One region of the Streptomyces sp. NPDC060232 genome, then DNA from elsewhere that is predicted to be linked to it. Evidence: riboswitches for the same ligand, from Rfam matches in the RefSeq annotation. Region 1 holds a riboswitch; the other holds the start of a gene.
What was found. A riboswitch is a leader RNA that binds a small molecule or an ion and turns the genes downstream of it on or off. The one in region 1 is predicted to bind glycine.
Positions count from the first base shown of each region.

Region 2: linked by a shared signal. The riboswitch ahead of gcvP (aminomethyl-transferring glycine dehydrogenase) and the one ahead of gcvT (glycine cleavage system aminomethyltransferase GcvT) in region 1 are both predicted to bind glycine.

Region 1 covers NZ_JBHXAG010000002.1:266,511-270,920, forward strand. The annotation lists gene glyA (serine hydroxymethyltransferase) at 1-734, opposite strand, end outside; gene gcvH (glycine cleavage system protein GcvH) at 750-1,130, opposite strand; gene gcvT (glycine cleavage system aminomethyltransferase GcvT) at 1,234-2,349, opposite strand; glycine riboswitch at 2,521-2,624, opposite strand; gene ACFWFZ_RS04990 (AAA family ATPase) at 2,829-3,488, shown strand; gene ACFWFZ_RS04995 (enhanced serine sensitivity protein SseB) at 3,638-4,372, shown strand.
Region 2 covers NZ_JBHXAG010000016.1:9,060-13,469, forward strand. The annotation lists gene ACFWFZ_RS22645 (DNA polymerase IV) at 1-1,170, shown strand, start outside; gene ACFWFZ_RS22650 (PRC-barrel domain-containing protein) at 1,198-1,563, opposite strand; glycine riboswitch at 1,676-1,775, shown strand; gene gcvP (aminomethyl-transferring glycine dehydrogenase) at 1,973-4,410, shown strand, end outside.

The DNA.
Region 1 (4,410 bases):
AGCTCCTGCGTCGACAGGATGACACCGCCGCGCGGACCGCCGAGGGTCTTGTGCGTGGTGGTGGTCACGACGTGGGCGTGCGGGACCGGGTTCGGGTGCAGGCCCGCGGCCACCAGGCCGGCGAAGTGCGCCATGTCGACCATCAGGTACGCGCCGACCTCGTCCGCGATGCGGCGGAAGGCGGCGAAGTCCAGCTGGCGCGGGTAGGCGGACCAGCCGGCGACGATCAGCTGCGGCTTGGACTCCTTGGCGAGGCGCTCGACCTCGGCCATGTCGACCTCGCCGGTCTCGTCGACGTGGTACGGGACCACGTTGTAGAGCTTGCCGGAGAAGTTGATCTTCATGCCGTGGGTCAGGTGACCGCCGTGGGCCAGGTTGAGGCCCATGATCGTGTCGCCCGGCTTGAGCAGGGCGAACATCGCGGCGGCGTTCGCCTGCGCACCGGAGTGCGGCTGGACGTTCGCGGCCTCGGCGCCGAACAGCGCCTTGATGCGGTCGATCGCGATCTGCTCGACCACGTCGACGTGCTCGCAGCCGCCGTAGTAGCGGCGGCCCGGGTAGCCCTCGGCGTACTTGTTGGTCAGGACCGAGCCCTGGGCCTCCATGACGGCGACCGGAGCGAAGTTCTCCGACGCGATCATTTCCAGGGTCGACTGCTGGCGCACGAGCTCGGCATCGACGGCTGCGGCGACGTCGGGGTCGAGTTCGTGGAGAGGGGTGTTCAGTACGGACATCAGGATCCCCTGGGGTCAGTTACCGGCGGTGAGCTTGGTGTACTCCTCGGCGGAGAGCACGTCCTTGGGCTCCTCCGAGATGCGCACCTTGAACAGCCAGCCGCCCTCGAACGGGGCGGTGTTGACGAGCGCCGGGTCGTCCACGACGTCCTGGTTGGCCTCGACGATCTCGCCGGAGACCGGGGAGTAGAGGTCGGAGACCGACTTGGTCGACTCCAGCTCGCCACAGGTCTCGCCCTCGGTCACGGTGTCGCCGACCGCGGGGAGCTGGGCGTAGACGACGTCACCGAGCGCGTTGGCCGCGAACTCCGTGATGCCGACCGTCGCGACGCCGTCCACGACGTCGGACAGCCACTCGTGCTCCTTGGTGTAACGCAGATTCTCGGGGGTGCTCATGGCCTGATTCTCCTGGATGCGGGGGAGTGGATACGAACTGCGGTCTTGGGGACTGAGACGGCGCCGTTCCGGTAGCCGGACGGCGGACGTCGTACGCGGAGGGTTACTTCTGCCGCTTGTAGAACGGCAGCGCCACGACCTCGTACGGCTCATGCGTACCGCGAATGTCGACGCCGACGCCGGAGGCGCCGGGCGCGGCGTGCTCCGCGTCCACGTACGCCATCGCGATCGGCTTGCCCAGCGTCGGGGACGGGGCGCCCGAGGTGACCTCGCCGATCACCTCTCCGCCGAAGGTGACGGGGAAGCCGGCGCGCGGGACGCGGCGGCCCTCGGCGATCAGGCCGACCAGCTTGCGCGGCGCCTTGGTCGCGGCCTTCTCGGCGGCGGCCTCCAGGGCCGCGCGGCCGACGAAGTCGCCCTCCTTCTCGAACTTCACGACCCGGCCCAGACCCGCGTCGAACGGGGTCAGGGCGGTGGTCAGCTCGTGCCCGTACAGCGGCATGCCCGCCTCCAGGCGCAGGGTGTCGCGGCAGGACAGGCCCGCCGGGACCAGGCCGACGCCCTCGCCGGCCTTGGTCAGCGCCTGCCACAGCGCCACGGCGTGCTCGGGGGCGACGAACAGCTCGAAGCCGTCCTCGCCGGTGTAGCCCGTACGCGCGATCAGAGCGGGCACGCCCGCGACGGTGCCCGGCAGGCCGGCGTAGTACTTGAGGCCGTCCAGGTCGGCGTCGGTGAGCGACGCCAGGATGCCGGGGGACTCCGGACCCTGCACCGCGATCAGCGCGTAGGCGTCGCGGTCGTCGCGGACCTCGGTGTCGAAGCCGGCGGCGCGCTCGGTCAGGGCGTCGAGGACGACCTGGGCGTTGGAGGCGTTGGCGACGACCATGTACTCGCTCTCGCCGAGGCGGTAGACGATCAGGTCGTCGAGGATCCCGCCGTCCTCCTGGCAGATGTGCGTGTAGCGGGCGCGGCCGACGCCGACGGTCGAGATGTTGCCGACCAGCGCGTAGTCCAGGGCCTTGACGGCCTCCGGGCCGGTCAGCGTGATCTCGCCCATGTGCGAGAGGTCGAACAGGCCGGCTTTGGTGCGCACGGCGTTGTGCTCGTCGCGCTCGCTGGCGTACCGCAGCGGCATGTCCCAGCCCGCGAAATCGGTCATGGTCGCACCGAGCGAGCGGTGCAGCGCATCGAGGGCGGTCAGGTGGGGGGCAGTGCTCATGGGTGTGGCTCCCGGGTCCCAGGGCATCGACATGACATGACGAGGACGATCCTCCCCATCTGTCATCGGAACCTGAGAGGTTCGCCGAGAGTTCCACCGATCCATCGATCACCGGAATTCGCGACTTGCACCTTGGGTGGAGCTGCCGAGCAGCTCGCTTTTCAGATCTGCCTCATCCACGCGGTACGGGGCCTGAGAGATTCAAGGGAGGTTCTTGCTCCTTCGGCGCCCGCGCACGGCCTTGCGGCGTGCCGGGACTCTCCCGCGCGGATTCAAGCGGCCGGTATGCAGTTGGTCCAGATGGCGCACATCATTGCACGCCATGTCCGAGATCGGGGGTGGGGGTCCGAAAGTTCGTACGCCCATCCGAGCAGCCGGAACGGAACCGGACATGCCGATCACCGTCTCTTTACACTCAGTGGGCAAGGGTCCGATGGCCCGATTCGGGGGAGGCGAACACTGTGCGGAGATTCGGAGTGGTGGCGACGACGGGAACCGTGGACGCGGTGCCGGCGCAGCGGCACGGCGCGCGTGATCGCGGGACGGCGGCGGACGGCGGCCTCGGCCTCGTACGCGACCTGCGCGGCCCGGCGCTGCGCGGACCGCGGCGGCTCGCCTTCGCCGAGGGCGACATCGTCGTGGTCTCCGGCCTCCCCGGCGGCGGCAAGAGCACGCTGATCAAGCGGGCCGCGCCGGAGGGCGGGGCCGTCGACTCCCAGGACACCCGCGAGCGCTGGGAGCGCCGGATGCCCGCCGCCCTGCCGTACGCGGTGTACCGCCCGCTGGTGCGCGCCGCGCACTACTGGGGGCTCTACCGGATCCTGAGCTCCGGCGCCTCCGTGGTCGTCCACGACTGCGGCACCCAGACCTGGGTGCGCGGGCTGCTCGCCGCGGCCGCGCGCCGCCGGGGCCGGGCGCTGCACCTCCTCCTCCTGGACAGCAGCCCCGAGGAGGCCCTCTCCGGCCAGCACGCGCGGGGCCGCCGGGTGTCCGCCTACGCCTTCGCCCGCCACCGCGGCGCCGTGGGCCGCCTGCTGCGCGACGCCGAGGCGGGCCGCCCGCCCGCCGGCTGCGCCTCGGCGACCCTCCTGGACCGCCGCTCGGCCGCCGCTGTGACGGGGATCGGCTTCCAGGGCTGACCGCCGGGCTGACCGCACCCGGATCCAGGGCCTGTCCTGTGCGTCGTGCCGGGCGCGCAGGGCCCGGGGCGGAGCCCCGGCAGCGGCGCCCGGCCGGGTGCGGATAGCCTCGGCACGACACACCGCGGAACCGACGGAGGCAGGGGCAGATGCAGGGCAGCGGCTGGCCGGGGAATGAGCTGGAGCAGGTGCTCGGGGCGGCGCTCGGGCAGCCGGACGCCGGCGGCCGGATCCTGGAGGTGCTCGGCCGCAGCCAGGTCTGGGTGCCCCTGCCCGCGGGCGGCGGCCCCGACGCGGCCGGCCTGGACCTGCCCACCATGGACATCGGCGGGGCGGCGTACGTCCCCGTCTACAGCTCCGAGGCCCAGTTCCTCGCCTGCGCGGGCCCCGGGATGGACTTCGCGGTGGCCCCGGCGGTCGAGTTCGCCCGGGGGCTGCCCCCGCAGCTCGGCATCGCGCTCAATCCGGAGGGCGCCGTCGGCGTCCCGCTGCCCCCGCCCGCCGTCGCGGAGCTCTGCCGGGCCGGCCGCAGCCCGCTCGACGGCCCCGCCGCCGGCGGCCGCGTGCGGCTCTTCGAGCCCGACTGGCAGGACGACCCGGTGGACTTCCTGGCCGCCGCCGGCGAGGAGTTCCGGGCCACCGGTGTGGTCGCAGCGGCGCACCGCTGCCTCGCCAGCGTCGAGGCAGGGGCCCCGGAGCTGTTCATCGGTGTCCGCCTGGTGGGATGGGAGCCGCAGATGCGCGAGGCTCCGATGGAGGCCCTCGGACGGGCCCTGACCCGTGTTCCGGCGCCGTGGCCCGTGCAGTTGATCCTCCTGGACGCGGCCCAGGACCCGGTCACGGACTGGATTCGTGAGCGCGTACGCCCCTTCTACCTCGCGTAGGGCCGCTTAAGCTGGTTACATTCCCGGCCGCACGCATG
Region 2 (4,410 bases), on a different contig from region 1:
CTGGTGGAGCCGCTCAGCCTGGACGAGGCCTTCGTGGACCTGGAGGCGGGCGGCGTCGCCTTCGACTCGGACTCCGCGCGGGCCACGGGCGAGAGGCTGCGGGCCGGTATCAGGGCCGCCACGGGGCTCAGCGGGTCCGTGGGGCTGGCCGGGTCGAAGATGCTGGCCAAGGTGGCCTCCGAGGAGGCCAAGCCGGCCGGGCTGCTGCTCATCGAGCCCGGGACCGAGCGGGAGCTGCTCGCGCCGATGTCCGTACGGACCCTGCCCGGGGTGGGGCCGGCCACGGGGGAACACCTGCGCCGCGCCGGGATCACCACCGTGGGGGAGCTGGCGGAGGCCGGGGAGGACGAGCTGGTCCGGATGGTCGGTCGCGCGCACGGCGCGGGGCTGTACCGGATGGCGCTGGGGCTGGACGACCGGCCGGTGGTCGCGGAGCGGGACGCGAAGTCGGTGTCGGTCGAGGACACCTTCGACGTGGACCTCCACGACCGGGTGCGGATCCGCGGCGAGGTGCAGCGGCTCGCCGACCGGTGCGTGCAGAGGCTGAGGGGCTCCGGGCACTCGGGCCGCACGATCGTGCTCAAGGTGCGGCGCTACGACTTCTCCACGCTGACGCGGTCCGAGACGCTGCGCGGGCCCACGGACGATCCGGCGGTGGTGCGGGAGGCCGCCGCACGGCTGCTGGAGGCCGTGGACACCACGGGCGGGGTGCGACTGCTGGGGGTGGGGGTGACGGGGCTCGCGGACTACACGCAGGAGGACCTCTTCGCGCAGTCGTCCGCAACGCAGGCGCCGGACGAGGACCGCGGCGCGGGTGGTACACCCGGGGCAGGCGGTACGGATGGCGCGGGCGGTACGGGCGGTACGGGCGGTACGGGCGGTGGGGCCGGGGCAGCGGAGCCGGAGGCCGCCGGCGGGGGCACGGGGCCTCTGGAGGGGCCGGAGCAGCCCGGTGAGCCGCGGGAGGCTCCGGAGCGCCGCTGGACGGCCGGGAGCGACGTACAGCACGTCCTGTACGGGCCGGGGTGGGTGCAGGGCAGCGGGGTCGGGCGGGTCACCGTGCGGTTCGAGCAGCCCGGCTCGGAGCCCGGCCGGGTGCGGACCTTCCGGGTGGACGACCCCGACCTGGCGCCGTCCGACCCGCTGCCGCTGGTGGGGGACCCGTCGTAGGAGGGGAGGGCGCGGCTGGACCGGGGCTCAGCCCTCGTCGCCCGCCAGGCGGCCGAAGTCGCGGTGGAAGTCGGACGGAAGGGTCGTGTCCAGGCCGTAGTGGTGGTAGAGCTGGAGTTCCTGCTCGGGAGAGAGGTGGCGGCCGACGCCGAAATCCGGTGCGTCCTTGATGAGGGAGCGTTCGAAGGGCACCCGCAGGGTCTCGCCGACCATCTCGCTCGGCTCCAGCGGGACGAAGGCGTCCCGGCCGAACAGGCCGGTGCGCACGGCCGCCCATTCCGGGACACCCGTGGCATCGTCGAGGTAGACCTCGTCGATGGTGCCGATCTTGGCACCGTTGCGGTCGAACGCCTTGCGGCCGATCAGGCTGCGCGGATCGATGTCGGTCTGCACGGTCCCTCCAAATGGTCGCAACTGCTCCGTAATGACTACAGAAGTGCATTTCCCCACAAGAGGCCACTCGGGGAGTCCCTTGAACCCCGCTGGTAGTCTGGATGACGGCTGTCGACCCTGTGCGGGAGAGTCCTCCGAAATGAGCAAGACGGAGGCGCCGAAGGAGCAAATCCTCCCCGGAATCTCTCAGGCATACGTACCGCACGGACGAGGCCACTCTGGAAAGCAGGGGCGGTACCGGGCGCGCAGTGCCGGTCCTTCCCCTCACCGACGGTGAAAGCCGGATGCCCGCGGGAGACCCCCGTCACGTCCGGTGAAACTCTCAGGTTGAGATGACAGAGGGGGAGGCCGTCCGGGTGCCCGCGCCGTGGTGCCCCTCGCAGGTCATATGACCAGGAGGCCTCCGTACATGACCGCCAACCGCATTCCGCTCTCCCAGCTGGAGCGAGGCATCCCCTTCGAACAGCGCCACATCGGCCCGGATGCCGAGGCGCAGGCGAAGATGCTCGCCCACGTGGGCTACGGCTCCCTGGACGAACTGACCGCTGCCGCGGTCCCGGATGTGATCAAGACCGCCGACGCGCTCGACCTGCCCGAGGCGCGGACCGAGGCCGAGGTGCTCGCCGAGCTGCGCTCGCTCGCCGACCGCAACCAGGTCCTCACCTCCATGATCGGTCTCGGCTACTACGGGACCTTCACCCCGCCGGTGATCCTCCGCAACGTCATGGAGAACCCGGCCTGGTACACGGCGTACACGCCCTACCAGCCGGAGATCTCGCAGGGCCGCCTCGAAGCCCTCCTGAACTTCCAGACGGTCGTCGCCGACCTCACCGGCCTGCCGACCTCGGGCGCCTCGCTGCTCGACGAGGGCACCGCGGCCGCCGAGGCCATGACCCTGGCCCGCCGTGTGGGCAAGGTCAAGGGCAACGTCTTCCTCGTCGACGCCGACGCCCTGCCGCAGACCGTGGCCGTCATCGAGACCCGCGCCGAGCCGATCGGCATCGAGGTCGTCGTCGCGGACCTCTCCGACGGCATCCCCGCCGAGATCGCCGAGCGCGGCGTCTACGGCGTCCTGATCCAGTACCCGGGCGCCTCCGGCGCCGTCCGGGACATCAAGCCGGTCATCGACCAGGCCCACGAGCTCGGTGCCATCGCCACCGTCTCCGCCGACCTGCTCGCCCTGACCCTGCTGAAGTCCCCGGGCGCCCTCGGCGCGGACATCGCGGTGGGCACCACCCAGCGCTTCGGCGTCCCGATGGGCTTCGGCGGCCCGCACGCCGGCTACATGGCCGTCCAGGACAAGCACGCCCGCTCGCTGCCCGGCCGCCTCGTCGGCGTCTCGGTGGACGCGGACGGCAACAAGGCCTACCGCCTGGCGCTGCAGACCCGCGAGCAGCACATCCGCCGCGAGAAGGCCACCAGCAACATCTGCACCGCCCAGGTCCTGCTCGCCGTCATGGCCGGCATGTACGCCGTCTACCACGGCCCGGACGGCCTGCGCACGATCGCGGGCCGCACCCACCGCTACGCGACGCTGCTCGCGGCCGGTCTGCGGGCCGGCGGGGTGGAGACCGTGCACGGCTCCTACTTCGACACCATCACGGTCCGCGTCCCGGGCCGTGCCGCCGAGGTCGTCGCCGCCGCCCGCGAGGGCGGGGTCAACCTCCACCAGGTCGACGCCGACCTCGTCTCCATCAGCTGCGACGAGACCACGCTGCGCGCCGACATCGAGGCCGTCTGGGCCGCCTTCGGTGTCACCGCGGACATCGAGGAGCTCGACGGGACCGCGGCGGACACCCTCCCCGAGGGCCTGCTGCGCTCGGACGCGTACCTGACGCACCCGGTCTTCCACCAGCACCGCTCCGAGACCGCGATGCTGCGCTACCTGCGCAAGCTCTCGGACAAGGACTACGCGCTGGACCGCGGCATGATCCCGCTGGGCTCCTGCACCATGAAGCTCAACGCGACCACCGAGATGGAGCCGGTGACCTGGCCCGAGTTCGGCCAGCTGCACCCCTTCGCCCCGGTGGAGCAGGCCGAGGGCTACCTCACGCTCATCAACGAGCTGGAGGAACGACTCTGCGAGGTCACCGGCTACGACAAGGTCTCCATCCAGCCGAACGCCGGCTCGCAGGGTGAACTCGCCGGCCTGCTGGCCGTGCGCGCCTACCACCGTGCGAACGGCGACGAGCAGCGCACCATCTGCCTCATCCCGTCCTCCGCGCACGGCACCAACGCCGCCAGCGCCGTCATGGCCGGCATGAAGGTCGTCGTCGTCAAGACGGCCGACGACGGCGAGGTGGACGCGGACGACCTGCGCGCCAAGATCGAGCAGTACCGCGACGAGCTCGCCGTGCTGATGATCACCTACCCGTCCACGCACGGTGTGTTCGAGGAGCACGTCGCCGACATCTGCGCCCAGGTCCACGAGGCCGGCGGCCAGGTCTACGTCGACGGCGCCAACCTGAACGCCCTGGTGGGCCTCGCCAAGCCGGGCCACTTCGGCGGCGACGTCTCGCACCTGAACCTGCACAAGACCTTCTGCATCCCGCACGGCGGCGGCGGTCCGGGCGTCGGCCCGGTCGGTGTCCGGGCCCACCTGGCCCCGTACCTGCCGAACCACCCGCTGCAGCCGACCGCCGGCCCGGAGACGGGCGTCGGTCCGATCTCGGCCGCGCCGTGGGGCTCCGCCGGCATCCTGCCGATCTCCTGGTCGTACGTGCGCCTCATGGGCGGTGAGGGCCTCAAGCGCGCCACCCAGGTGGCGGTGCTCGGCGCCAACTACATCGCCAAGCGCCTGGAGCCGCACTACCCGGTGCTCTACACCGGCCCGGGCAACCTGGTCGC